3 regions of the Pseudoalteromonas sp. 23_GOM-1509m genome follow, and region 2 is predicted to be linked to each of the others. Evidence: predicted binding sites of a transcription regulator. Region 2 holds the regulator's gene; each other region holds the start of a gene.
What was found. The regulator sigma-54, encoded in region 2, starts transcription at its own class of promoters, with help from an activator protein. The targets are predictions, from matches to a motif close to GTTGGCACGNNNNTNGNNT.
Positions count from the first base shown of each region.

Region 1 (4,219 bases), on a different contig from region 2:
TGACGTACTAAATCGGTGTTTTGTAAGTCAGCAAGTTTTTGACCATTACGGTTATCATCAAAACCGCCTTCATTAAATTCTAAATTAAAGGTATCACCTGTAGCCGGTACCCCTTCAATATTAAAGTCAAAACCATAGCCATCATAAGGAGGCCCCGCTTGCGCCAAAATATTGTTAGCAGGCGGTGTAACCGTAAACGTGGTTGTACCATTACCATCAGTAAGTTGATATTCGTTAGCATTAGCAGTTTTAACAATGTTAATAGGACCATTTGCTAAGCCTAAAGGGTTTGTAAAACTGCCGGTAGTTACATCGCTCACATCACCCGGTGAAATAGTCCCAGTGCCTGTATTATCAAGCCCGTCTGCTGTTCTAATTGGAGAGGCCAAGGCAATGTCTTCTCCTCGACCTGTTGTCAGCGATATATTGCCAGCCGCGCCACTATTAAGTTTTATCTGAAATTGATCACCGGCATTACCAGCTCCGGTTACGTTTAGCTCTAAACCAAACGACTCCCCGCTGGTGATTGCCGCAGAGTCAATAATGCCACTCGGTGGAATAACAGCTAACGATGCACTGCCTAAAGGCTCGCCTTTATTATCTATTGGCTGAATACTTACTTCGTTAGGGTTCCCCGTATAGGTGATCACAAAATCACTCGCTGGTAGTTCACTGCCTTTACCAGCTTCAACGGTTGCTGACATATTAGCTGTTCCGGTATTTGCTTGATAAACAAAAGCACTGACCGTTGGGATATCAAAAATATCTCCTCCAAGCTCACCGTTTGCATCCATTCCTAAACGGTTTTGCTGATTAAACGAATCAGCAAGCGCAATGCCCATCTGACCTATTTGATTTTGTGCAGGCACCAAAATATCGTCTCTAAATGCCAATAAGCCACCAATTTTACCTTTGAGTTTAGTGGGATCTATTTCTAGTGGAACGGCTTGGCCACCATTTACATCTAAGCGTAACTCTTTAAAATTAGCATCGGGATCGCCACTAATCGAAAATAAGTTAAATGAACCATTTTGCATAACAACCGCTTCACCTGTGCCCATAAATACTTGTTTTTCACCATTAGGGCCATCGAGTGTTTCTATATCAATTAGTTTTGATAAATCACGTATTGCTTTATCACGCTCATTGTAAGCTGAGCTAGCATCTGCTTCGTTTTTAGTGCCATGAACACCCGCAATTTCTTGATTTAACGAACTAATACTTTCGATTAACGTATTCGCCTCTTCAGAAAATATTTCTAATTGCTCATTAACCACTGCTTTTTGCTCTGAAACAATACCTGCAAGCCGGTCCATTTGATCAATCAGATTTTGCGCATCACTCATCACTAATGAACGAGCAACCGTAGATGAAGGTTGGTTAAGTGCTTCTTGTACGTTGTTAAACATCGAGTTGATACTAGTTGATAAGCTGTTTGATTTTTCTGAAAAAATTTGATCAACCCGACTCGCCTCGCTAACAAATTGATCAAAAAAGCTTTTATTTGAGGTATCTCGGTTTAATTGCTTTTGTGCAAACTCATTTAATAACCGGTACGTTTGACCGCGGCCCACCTGATTATCAATCATGGTAGTAAATTCAGTTCGCTCTCGTACATACCCTTCAGTATTAACGTTTGCGATGTTTTTACTTGTCGTTTGCAATAACTCAGAGTTTGCTCTTATTCCTGAATTAGCAATATTTAATAAATTAAACGACATGTTACTCTACTCCTTGGCGGATAACGCTTGTGGCGATATTCTTTAACTCGTTACTGTTAAGCACTCTTTTTATTTTGTCTGCATAGTTAGGGTCGGTTGCATAACCGGCTTGCTGTAAAGAGTCTAAAAATTTGTGCGGCTTTGCTGTATTGTTTAATGCATCTTGATAGCGAGGGTTCTGTGTTAAAAAGTCCACAAAATCATTCACGCTATCTTTTATTGAGTCATACGCTCTAAAGCTTGCTTGCTTTTTAACTGCAGCGCCTTGCTCAAACTCTAAAGTGACCTTACTGGCTTTTTCGCCCTGCCAACTTTTATCTGACTTTATATTGAATAAATTATTTGAGCTATTGCCATCACCTTTACTGATAATATGTTTACCCCAACCAGTCTCTAATGCTGCTTGCGCAACCATAACCGCCGGATTTAAACCAATTTTCTTAGCCGCTGCTTTTGCATGCTCCCACACGGTGCTTACAAATTCCTCAGCATTTTCAAATGTGCCAGACGCTATGTTTTGTTCGCTTTTTTCAGTTGAATCAACGAGCGGCACTTTTTCAGTGACCTTTTGGTTTTCTTGATGAGGTAAGGTGCTACCCGCACGTTGGTCACTAAAGAAATCTGACGTTGTACGAAGAACTGAGCCTGGCATAAAGTTTTTTCCATCTGGCGATAGTTGCTGCACAATTAAATCAGCAAGACCTAAAGAGCCATTTGATGAAAGCTCTGTAGCCATCTGTTGGTCGTGCATTTCTTCAAAAAACTTCACGCCACTTGCATTAAATGGGCTTTCTTTGTCTTCAAAAGCCTCATTGGCTTTACGCATACTTTTCAGTAGCATTTGGGTGAAGATAGCTTCAAATTGTGCCGCCGCTTTTTTTAACGCCGCTTTAGATGCATCGGTTGATGCATCACCGCTGTTTAAAGCATCTCGACGCAAAGAGTCTAAGTTGCCTAAATCAAAAAAGTTTTGCTTATCTAGATGATTTGTTTCCATCAGCTTTTTGACACAATAATTAATAATACCTAGTTAAATGCAATAATTGAGCCAAAAGAAGAGTAGCGATGAAAGGTTAAGGATGAAAGGTGAAAGGTTAAAGACCCTAGACCCTAGACCCTAGGGCTTAGGGTCTAGAATCTTATAAAACTAAATTACAACAAGCTGACCGTTAATTGCACCGGCTTCTTTAAGTGCTTCAAGAATCGCCATTAAATCGCCAGGGGCAGCGCCAACTTCATTAATAGCACGAACTAAATCATCAAGGCTTACACCTGGGTCAAATACAAAAGCACGTGAATCATCTTGATTAACGTCAATAATACTTTGTTGGGTAACCACTGTTTCCCCCTCTGCTAGAGGATTTGGCTGCGCCACATTTTGTTGCTCAGCAATGGTCACAGTAAGGCCACCATGTGTAATTGCCGCAGGTTGTAATTTTACATTTTTTCCAATAACTATAGTGCCGGTACGTGAGTTAACAATTATTTTTGCCGAAGTATCCGCAGGCTTAAACTCTAAGTTTTCAAGAGTTGATAAATACGATACGCGCTGTGAGGCATCTCGTGGCGCAACAACCCGAATAGAGGCGGCATCGAGTGCTTGTGCGCTATTTGGGCCGATTAAATCATTTATGGTTTTCTCTAAACGTTTTGCGGTTGTAAAGTCCGGACGGTTTAAATTAAAGGTAATATAATCGTTTTGCATAAATGGGCTTTTAACGGCACGTTCAACCGTGGCACCGTTTGGCACACGCCCTACGGTTGGCGTATTAATAACGACTCGGCTGCCATCTAGGCCTTCAGCACCTAAGCCACCAACAATTAAGCTCCCTTGTGCAATAGCGTATACATTACCATCAACCCCTTTTAAAAATGTTTGTAATAATGTGCCACCGCGCAGGCTGCCAGCACTGCCAATCGATGACACAGTAATATCTATAGTTTGCCCTGGCTTTCTAAATGGAGGGAGTTCTGCATGAACCGCGACTGCTGCAACATTTTTAATTTTTGGCTTTAAACTCGCAGGTAGTGTAATACCAAAACTATTAAGCATGCCTTTAAAACTTTGCTCGGTAAAACGGCTTTGCTCTCCGGTACCCGGTAAACCAACAACCAATCCATAGCCCACTAATTGGTTTGAGCGCACCCCTTCGACCATAGACACATCTTTAATTCGCTCAGCACTGGCAGTAAATTGCCAGCCTAGTAGCACCATAAAACAAAAAACTTTAAAACCATTCATGTTGAATGTCCTCTAAAAGGGAAACAATGAGCTACTAAAGAAACGCGTTAACCAACCCGGGCTTTGTGCCTCTTGAGTTTGACCCTTACCTGAATACTGAATACGCGCATTCGCAATACGATTAGACTCAACGGTATTATCAGCATTAACATCTTGTGGACGCACTAACCCCTCTAAGCGAATAAATTCTTCACCGGTATTTAGCGTTAGCCATTTTTCACCGCGAATCACTAAATTACCATTTGGTAATACTCGC
Region 1 covers NZ_KI912433.1:322,361-326,579, forward strand. Annotated here, with positions in the region: gene flgK (flagellar hook-associated protein FlgK) at 1-1,721, opposite strand, end outside; gene flgJ (flagellar assembly peptidoglycan hydrolase FlgJ) at 1,723-2,718, opposite strand; gene N523_RS0114895 (flagellar basal body P-ring protein FlgI) at 2,869-3,963, opposite strand; gene flgH (flagellar basal body L-ring protein FlgH) at 3,976-4,219, opposite strand, start outside.
Region 1: flgJ (flagellar assembly peptidoglycan hydrolase FlgJ) is a predicted target of sigma-54. The motif match lies at 2,756-2,774, and genes of this name have one in related genera.

Region 2 (4,219 bases):
CAACAACTCGGTTTTACCTTTTTTGAAAAGCCTATATTCACTTTATACAACGAGCAGCAAACATGGCGTATTAACGCCGATGAAGCCACCCTCTACGACGACCGTCAACTGGTGTTAGAGGGTAATGTAACCGCTCAAAACTTAGTAGATAACGCCATGATCGATACGATCACCGCCCAGACCATCAATGTTGATATAAAACTATTAACCATGCAATCACAGCAGCCTGTCGTTATTACAGGACCTAATTTAAAAATCACAGGTAAAGGCCTTGAGGCCGATTTAAAAACCGAGGTGATTAAACTTATTAACCATACGCGAACCCTATATTATGACCAATAACCTATTTAAAATTTTAATTGTTCCCTCACTATTAATTGCTTTTAACAGTAATGGCGCTGAACCTGCTGAAGCCCCCGCTGCTAATCAAATTTCAATTAGTGCAGATAAGCAAGAAGGTCAATTAAAAGAAAACGTAGGCATTTTTGAGAAAAATGTTGAAATTATTCATGGTAATCGCCGTATCACAGCTGACCGTTTAGAAGTGCATAAACGCGATGATCTAGGCGATAACAAACAGTTATTAATTGCCACAGGCAGCCCTGCATATTTTGAAGAAACACAAGCTGATGGCACTATAATGAGCGCCAGTGCTAATGAAGTGCGTTACGATGTGTCGCTGCGTTTTTTAACCTTAATCGGCGATGCAAGCATTGCTCAAGCAGGTCAAAAAATAACAGCTAAAAGTATCACTTACGATATCGAGCAGCAGTTAATTAGCGCAGAAAAAGACGAAAACTCAACAGACCGTGTACACACTATTTTAGTCCCTGTTGAAAATAAAAAAGAAGATGATAAAGGCCAACCATGAGCACATTAAAAGCAGAGCTATTAGCTAAAAGCTACAAAGGTCGTGAAGTTGTAAAAAACGTTGGCCTAGAGGTTGAAGCTGGCAGTATTGTGGGGTTACTTGGCCCTAATGGTGCAGGTAAAACCACCACTTTTTATATGATTGTAGGCCTTGTGCCTAGCGATAAAGGCAAAATATCAATTGATGATAAAGATATTACTTTATTACCGATGCACAGCCGAGCGCGTTTAGGGATTGGTTATTTACCGCAAGAGTCGTCTATTTTTAGAAAGCTGACTGTTTATCAAAACTTAATGGCTATCTTAGAAACACGTAAAGAATTAAATAAACAACAACGCGAAGATACCTTAAATAATTTACTTGATGAATTTAGCATTCAGCATATCCGCGATAGTCAAGGTATGGCTTTATCAGGTGGTGAACGTCGCCGCGTTGAAATTGCTCGCGCGTTAGCAGCAAACCCTAAATTTATCCTTTTAGACGAACCCTTTGCGGGGGTTGATCCTATCTCAGTATTAGATATTAAAAAGATTATAGAGCATCTTAAAAACCGAGGAATTGGCGTACTTATCACAGATCACAACGTACGCGAAACTCTTGATGTTTGTGAAAAAGCCTACATAGTTTCTCATGGGGAGTTAATTGCATCAGGCACTCCAGAATATGTATTAAACGATAAAACAGTACGCGATGTTTATTTAGGCGAGCAGTTCAAGCTCTAATATGTGTGTTATTACACTAAGCATCTGCTAAGATTAATTATACTAATTTAAAAGGATTGTTAGAGATACATGAGGCAATCATTACAGCTGCGCATGGGCCAGCAACTTACAATGACTCCACAGTTGCAACAAGCAATTCGCTTATTGCAACTCAGTACATTGGATCTCCAGCAAGAAATTCAAGAAGCGCTCGATAGCAACCCCTTGCTTGAAGTTGAAGAACACGATTACAGCGAAGACACTGCAGGTAAAAACGAACAAAAAGCCGATAACGATGACTTAACGCTAAGTGCCTCAGCTGACGATAAACCTAGCGAGTATGAGCAAGATAGCGGCGAAGCAATGACCAAAGACACCATTAGCGATGATATGGCTATGGATGTTACTTGGGATGAATATATGAGCGCTGCGCCTGCCTCTTCATCGGGCCCAATGCCAGAAGATGAATCTATTTATCAAGGCTCTTCGACTGAAACGCTGCATGAGTATTTAATGTGGCAACTTCAACTGACGCCGTTTAGTCCTACCGATGAAGCGATAGCTATTGCAATTGTAGAAGCTGTGGACGATTCAGGGATTCTAACCCTTAGCTGTGAAGAAATATTAGAAAGCTTTAACCAAGAAAACGACGGCGAAGATGAAGTTGAACTTGACGAAATAGAAGCGGTACTAAAGCGTATTCAACTATTTGATCCAGTGGGAATAGCCGCGCGTAGTTTACAAGAGTGCTTGTGTATTCAGCTAAATCAATTTGATAAAGACACACCTTTTTTAAACGAAACAAAAATGATCTTAACCGATCATATTGATTTACTTGCTGCACGTGACTATCGCACGTTAATGAAAAAAACAAAGCTTAAAGAAGATGAGCTTAAAGAAATCATGACGTTGATTCATACGCTCAGCCCAAAACCGGCAGACACTATTGTTAGAGAAGAGTCTGAATACGTTATTCCTGATGTGTCGGTTAAGAAAGTTAAAGGTCGTTGGGTAGTTGAATTAAACCCAGATAGCATGCCTAAGATCAGAGTAAATAGCCAATATGCAGCTATGTCGCGTACGGTTAAATCAAGTGGTGATAGCCAGTTTATTCGCTCGCACTTACAAGAGGCTAAATGGTTTATAAAAAGCTTAGAAAGTAGGAATGACACGCTACTTAAAGTAACCAACTGTATTGTGCAGCAGCAACAGGCCTTTTTTGAACACGGTCCTGAGGCTATGAAGCCTATGGTGCTTAACGATGTGGCTGAAATGGTGGAAATGCATGAGTCGACTATATCGCGTGTTACTACGCAAAAATACATGCATACACCACGTGGCATTTTTGAGCTTAAATATTTCTTTTCAAGCCATGTAAGTACTGAAAATGGTGGCGAATGTTCATCAACAGCAATACGTGCATTAATTAAAAAATTAATCGCTGCAGAAAACTCAGCTAAACCATTGAGTGATAGTAAAATTGCAGATATATTGGCAGAGCAAGGAATTAAAGTAGCGAGGAGAACCATTGCAAAATATCGCGAATCTCTAGCTATTCCCCCGTCTAATCAACGTAAAAGTTTGATTTAAGGCGTACAACAAAGAGGAAAATGTTTATGCAACTGAATTTAACTGGTCGCCATGTAGATATTACCGACTCGCTTAGAGACTACGTAAATAGTAAATTTTCGAAGTTACAGAGGCACACTGATCACATAACGAATGTGCACGTTATTCTCGATGTAGAAAAACTAAACCAAAAAGCTGAAGCAACCGTTCATGTTAGTGGCGCTGAGATTTTTGCCTCTACTGAGCATCAAGATATGTATGCCGCTATAGACTCGCTCATTGACAAGCTAGATCGTCAAGTAATTAAACACAAAGAGAAACTTGCTCGACACTAACACTATGAAACTAAGCTCACTTATCTGTCAGGACTGCAGTAAAGCTGCGGTCCTTTTTAATAGTAAAAAAAGAATTTTAGAATTTATCAGTGAATTGGCTCACAATAAGCTGCCCTATTTAACACAACAAGATATTCTTAATGCATTAACTGCAAGAGAAAAGCTTGGAAGTACAGGCATTGGCCGAGGCATTGCTATTCCACATGGTCGCATGAGTGGAGCTCAAGAGCCCCTTGCTTTGATTTTAGTGAGCGAAACAGCTATTAATTTTGATGCGATTGATAACCGGCCGGTTGACATTTTTGTCGCGTTAATTGTTCCCGATGGCGATAATCAGCAGCATTTGAAGACGCTAGCCACGATTGCTGATAAGCTCAATGATAAAGAATTTTGTAAACAGTTACGCGCCGCCAAATCGGATAGCGAACTGTATCAGGTTATCGTCAGTCAATCGTAGTAATAAAGAAAGGTGATAAATGGAATTAATAATTATAAGCGGTCGTTCAGGCTCAGGTAAATCTGTGGCGTTACGCGTTGTGGAAGACTTAGGTTATTATTGTGTAGACAATATTCCTCTTAATTTATTACCATCATTAGTGCGCAGTGTTTCCGACAGTTATAATAAAATTGCCGTGAGTGTTGATGTACGTAACCTACCTAAAGAGCAACAGCAGTTTAATGAAATCATTGAATATTTACCTGGTTTTACTAAACCAACGGTATTTTATTTAGACAGTGACGAT
Region 2 covers NZ_JADO01000011.1:163,071-167,289, reverse strand. Annotated here, with positions in the region: gene lptC (LPS export ABC transporter periplasmic protein LptC) at 1-342, shown strand, start outside; gene lptA (lipopolysaccharide transport periplasmic protein LptA) at 332-871, shown strand; gene lptB (LPS export ABC transporter ATP-binding protein) at 868-1,593, shown strand; gene N523_RS0105435 (RNA polymerase factor sigma-54) at 1,663-3,162, shown strand; gene hpf (ribosome hibernation promoting factor) at 3,189-3,476, shown strand; gene ptsN (PTS IIA-like nitrogen regulatory protein PtsN) at 3,481-3,933, shown strand; gene rapZ (RNase adapter RapZ) at 3,953-4,219, shown strand, end outside.

Region 3 (4,219 bases), on a different contig from region 2:
AAGACCATTTACGTATACTTTCGGGATTATACGGAGTATTAAAGCCGCTTGATTTAATGCAGGCTTATCGCTTAGAAATGGGTACAAAACTTGAAAATAGCCGAGGTAAAAACTTATATGAGTTTTGGGGCAGTGTTATTGCTAATAAACTTAACGACGTATTAGCGGCACAAGATGCACAATACTTAGTAAATCTAGCCTCTAACGAATACTTTAAAGCAGTAGATAAAAAAACGCTTAACGCACACATTATTACACCACACTTTAAAGACTGTAAAAACGGCCAATATAAAGTGATTAGCTTTTACGCTAAAAAAGCGCGCGGCATGATGGCACGCTACATCATTGAAAATCAAGTGACTCAATTAAGCCAACTCAAAGAGTTTACTGTGGCCGGCTATTACTTTAGCCCAGAGGCAACCACCAAAGAACTTGAACCGGTATTTTTACGCGAAGAGCAAAACTAACACATCGTTTAAAGTATTTAATAAGCCATGCATTGCATGGCTTTTTTATACTGGCGTTATTTTTGCAAACCTTAGATTACTAACCCTAACTAAGGTATAAAATAAATGCTCTCAATTCCCTCAATTACAGAAGCCGAAAAGTTGATAGAAGAAAAGCTCGGCGGTTGGTTTGATGTAGTTATAAGTCATATCCCAAACTTTATCGTTGCAGTAATTATTGCCATTCTATTTTCATTTATTGCCCGTTTGGCAGGCAAAGGAATGAAAAATGTTTTACGTCGCTCGCTCGACTCTACGCAAATTGCCGATTTAATGGCCTCAATATTTAAAGTTATTGTACTGAGTGTGGGGGTATTTATTGCCCTTGATTTTATGGGCTTAAAAAGTACCGTCACTTCTCTGCTTGCTGGTGCAGGTATTGTTGGTCTTGCCATTGGTTTTGCTTTTCAAGATATGACCGAAAACCTGATAGCGGGTATTGCCATGGGAATTCGTAAACCGTTTAAAGCGGGTGATGTCATAGAAACCGATAATGTGTTTGGTTCGGTACACTCAATAAACTTGCGCAACACACTAATAGAGAGCTTTCACGGGCAATTGATACTGGTACCTAATAAAATACTATTTAGAAATGTACTGCGTAACTACAGCACCTTAGGAGTAAGACGAATAGAAGTGCCGGTGGGTATTTCTTACGCTGACGACATAGAAAAAGCCAGTGAGGTCATCGTCGACAAAATTAACCAATTTGACTTTGTGATCCGCAAAAATGAAACCGCTGTTTATGCCGAAGGCTTTGGTGATAGCAGTATAAACTTGTTAGTGTGGTTTTGGATCAAATACCCCGGTGAGCCTGATTTTATGACGGTGCGTCACAAAGGAGTTGTGGCAGTTAAGCAAGCACTCGATGCCGCTGATATAAGTATTCCGTTTCCTATTCGTACCCTTGATTTTGGTATTAAAGGCGGTGAAAAACTCGATGCCATGATAAGCGATAAAATAAATCAGCAGTCAGCAAATAAAGAGGGTGACAATAACACTGATGCAAGCCAAGGTGAGTAAATAATTTAAAACCCCGAAGGTAAAAGCATTGGGAAATAGTTACTGACTATCAGCGCGTTTTTACAAAGTAAAACGCGCTTTTTATAATAAATAATATAAGGGTCTGTTGACCTTTGCGGATTAAAATTAGTTCAAACTAAGAGCTATTTAATCGCGACGCGAGGTTTGTTGCCTAGTGGGCTCGATAACTGCTCCTGCGTTATTCTACTGGCTTACATCCATGTAATAATAAGTAAAAACCGAGCAAAGCTTCCGCGTCCAGCTCACGCTCCTTACCACCATCCATGTAGCCAACAAAGAGTAAATGTCCCTGGGCAGAACCCTTGGCTAAATACCAAACAGACTACTGCAAATTCAACCTTGAAAGAACAACAGACCTAATTGATAATCTGAAGTAATTAAAGCCTTGCGCTAACTGCCTTAAAAACGCCTCAATTATAAAACTATATCGATAAGGTTTCTCATCTCAAAATAGATTATTTAATCAACCGAACTAGAGCCCAAGCTTGATGTAAGCGCTTTATAATAAGTGTCTATAAACAAAGGTTTCAAAAGTATAAGCAGCTGCAATGAGCGTCGCGATTGGTGCGTAAACTAAAAGGCATTTAATTAAGTATTTAAACTGGCTTGGGAATATGCTTTGCAGTGAATTATATTGTGCAAACCATAAAAAAAGCGCCGCTTGTGTTGGAGAAACAAGCAGCGCTGAGGGATAAGTTAAGTGTATTAGTTAAGAAAAAGTTGTATTAAATGACACTAATTTTGTTATGAATGATTTTAACCCCATCCATATTTTCTAAAAACTTTTGTGCAAGAGCGCGTTCAAAACCGTTATTGGCTTCACCTTTAAGTTCAACGTCACCGTCATTAACGTGTACGTTTAGTTTTTCTAACTTTAAATTTGGGTTAGTGCGCAATTCATGAGTAATAGATTGTTGTAAATTAGGTTGTGTAGCCACACTGCTAACTACAGCTAAATGCGTTGCTGCACTGACTTTAAAAGCAGAGACTAATAAAAATAAACAACAAAACGAAATAAAACCGATAGTAAATTTAATGCGACTCATAACTATATCCTTAGTGTGTTACTAAAAAACAACGCCATTACTCGGCGTTTTAATACTCGTATATTCGATAGGGTTACAAGTTTCATTCCAAGATTAACTATTTGAAATAAATTACTATTTTATTAATTAGTTATTCAGCTAAGTATTTTTTACATATTACTATGAATAGCTTACTCACTGTTTTTAAGTCACAAAAAAGCCGACAAACGTCGGCTCAATTAAATGTGTTAAAGCTAAAGCTATTTTTTCTTTTTAGCTTTGGCTTTTTTCTTCGCTTTCATTTTTACTGGATCTTTACGCTTTTTAACCGGTGGCTTGGCTTCTTTATGCTTTGGCTCTAATCCTTTAAATACACGGCGTTTTAGCTTTTGCTCTATGTAACGTTCTACTTTGTAAAGTATGCCAATGTCGTGCGCTTCAATGAGTGAAATTGCAATACCTTTTTTACCCGCGCGACCCGTACGGCCAATACGGTGTACGTATACATCTGCAGTACGTGGCATATCAAAATTAATTACGTGGCTTATATCAGCTACATCAATACCGCGGGCCGCCACATCGGTAGCGACTAAAATACGGGTTTTGCCACTGTGGAAGTTTTCCATGGCTTTCATGCGTTTGTCTTGTGGCATTTCACCACGTAGCCACGCAGCTTTTACGCCGTTATTAGTAAGCTCACCAATTAGGGTTTCAAGGCGCTCACGGGTTTTTACAAACACAATCGCTTTACTAACATCAGGGCCATTTAAAGTGTTAACTAATAGCTCTAGTTTATGGCGGTAGTCGTCGGCTAAATGAACCCATTGATGAATTTTAGCTTTTTCTTTACGTGATGATTCGGCTTCAAGTAGCGCGGGGTCGTTTAAAATACGCTCAGCAAATAATTCTACGCTATCGCCCTCAAGGGTTGCTGAGAATAAAAAGCACTGACGGCGGTTCTTAGCTTCATCACAAATGCGCAGCATTTCTTTACGAAAACCCATGTCGAGCATGCGGTCGGCTTCATCAAGAATGAGCATTTCTACGTTTTCTGCATGGAAGTTTTCGGTTTCTAAATATTCCATTAAACGCCCAGGTGTGGCGATTAAAATGTCGTTATTATTTTCAAAAATTTCTTTGTGTGTACCGTAGTTAATACCACCGGTAACTACCCCAATTTTTAACTGGGTTTGTTTTGCAAGTAACTCACATTGTTCATGAATTTGATAAGCAAGCTCGCGCGTTGGGGTCATAATTAATACCCGTGCAAAGCCCGGATCACGACGTGGGAAATCCATTAAATATTGAATTGCCGGAATTAAAAATGCCGCCGTTTTACCTGTACCTGTTGGTGCCGACGCTAAAATATCGCGTCCTTGCAACGCCTCAGGAATGGCTTGTTGTTGAATGCTAGTGGGGGTTTCATAGCCCATTTTATTAATAGCATTGAGTAGCTTATCATCAAGATCAAATTCAGAAAATTGCATAGAGTGTCAAAAATAGGGGACAATTGCCGTTAATTATACGCACTTAAACCTGCTTGGTGAATGAAAAGGTGAAAAAATGTCTGGTTTTGCATTTAAACAATTTAAGGTTGAGCACGACCAGTGCGCCATGAAGGTCTCTACCGATGGTATTTTACTG
Region 3 covers NZ_JADO01000008.1:277,542-281,760, forward strand. Annotated here, with positions in the region: gene yaaA (peroxide stress protein YaaA) at 1-467, shown strand, start outside; gene N523_RS0101265 (mechanosensitive ion channel family protein) at 573-1,529, shown strand; gene N523_RS0101270 (BON domain-containing protein) at 2,276-2,596, opposite strand; gene srmB (ATP-dependent RNA helicase SrmB) at 2,836-4,062, opposite strand; gene N523_RS0101280 (tRNA1(Val) (adenine(37)-N6)-methyltransferase) at 4,139-4,219, shown strand, end outside.
Region 3: N523_RS0101270 (BON domain-containing protein) is a predicted target of sigma-54. The motif match lies at 2,670-2,688, and genes of this name have one in related genera.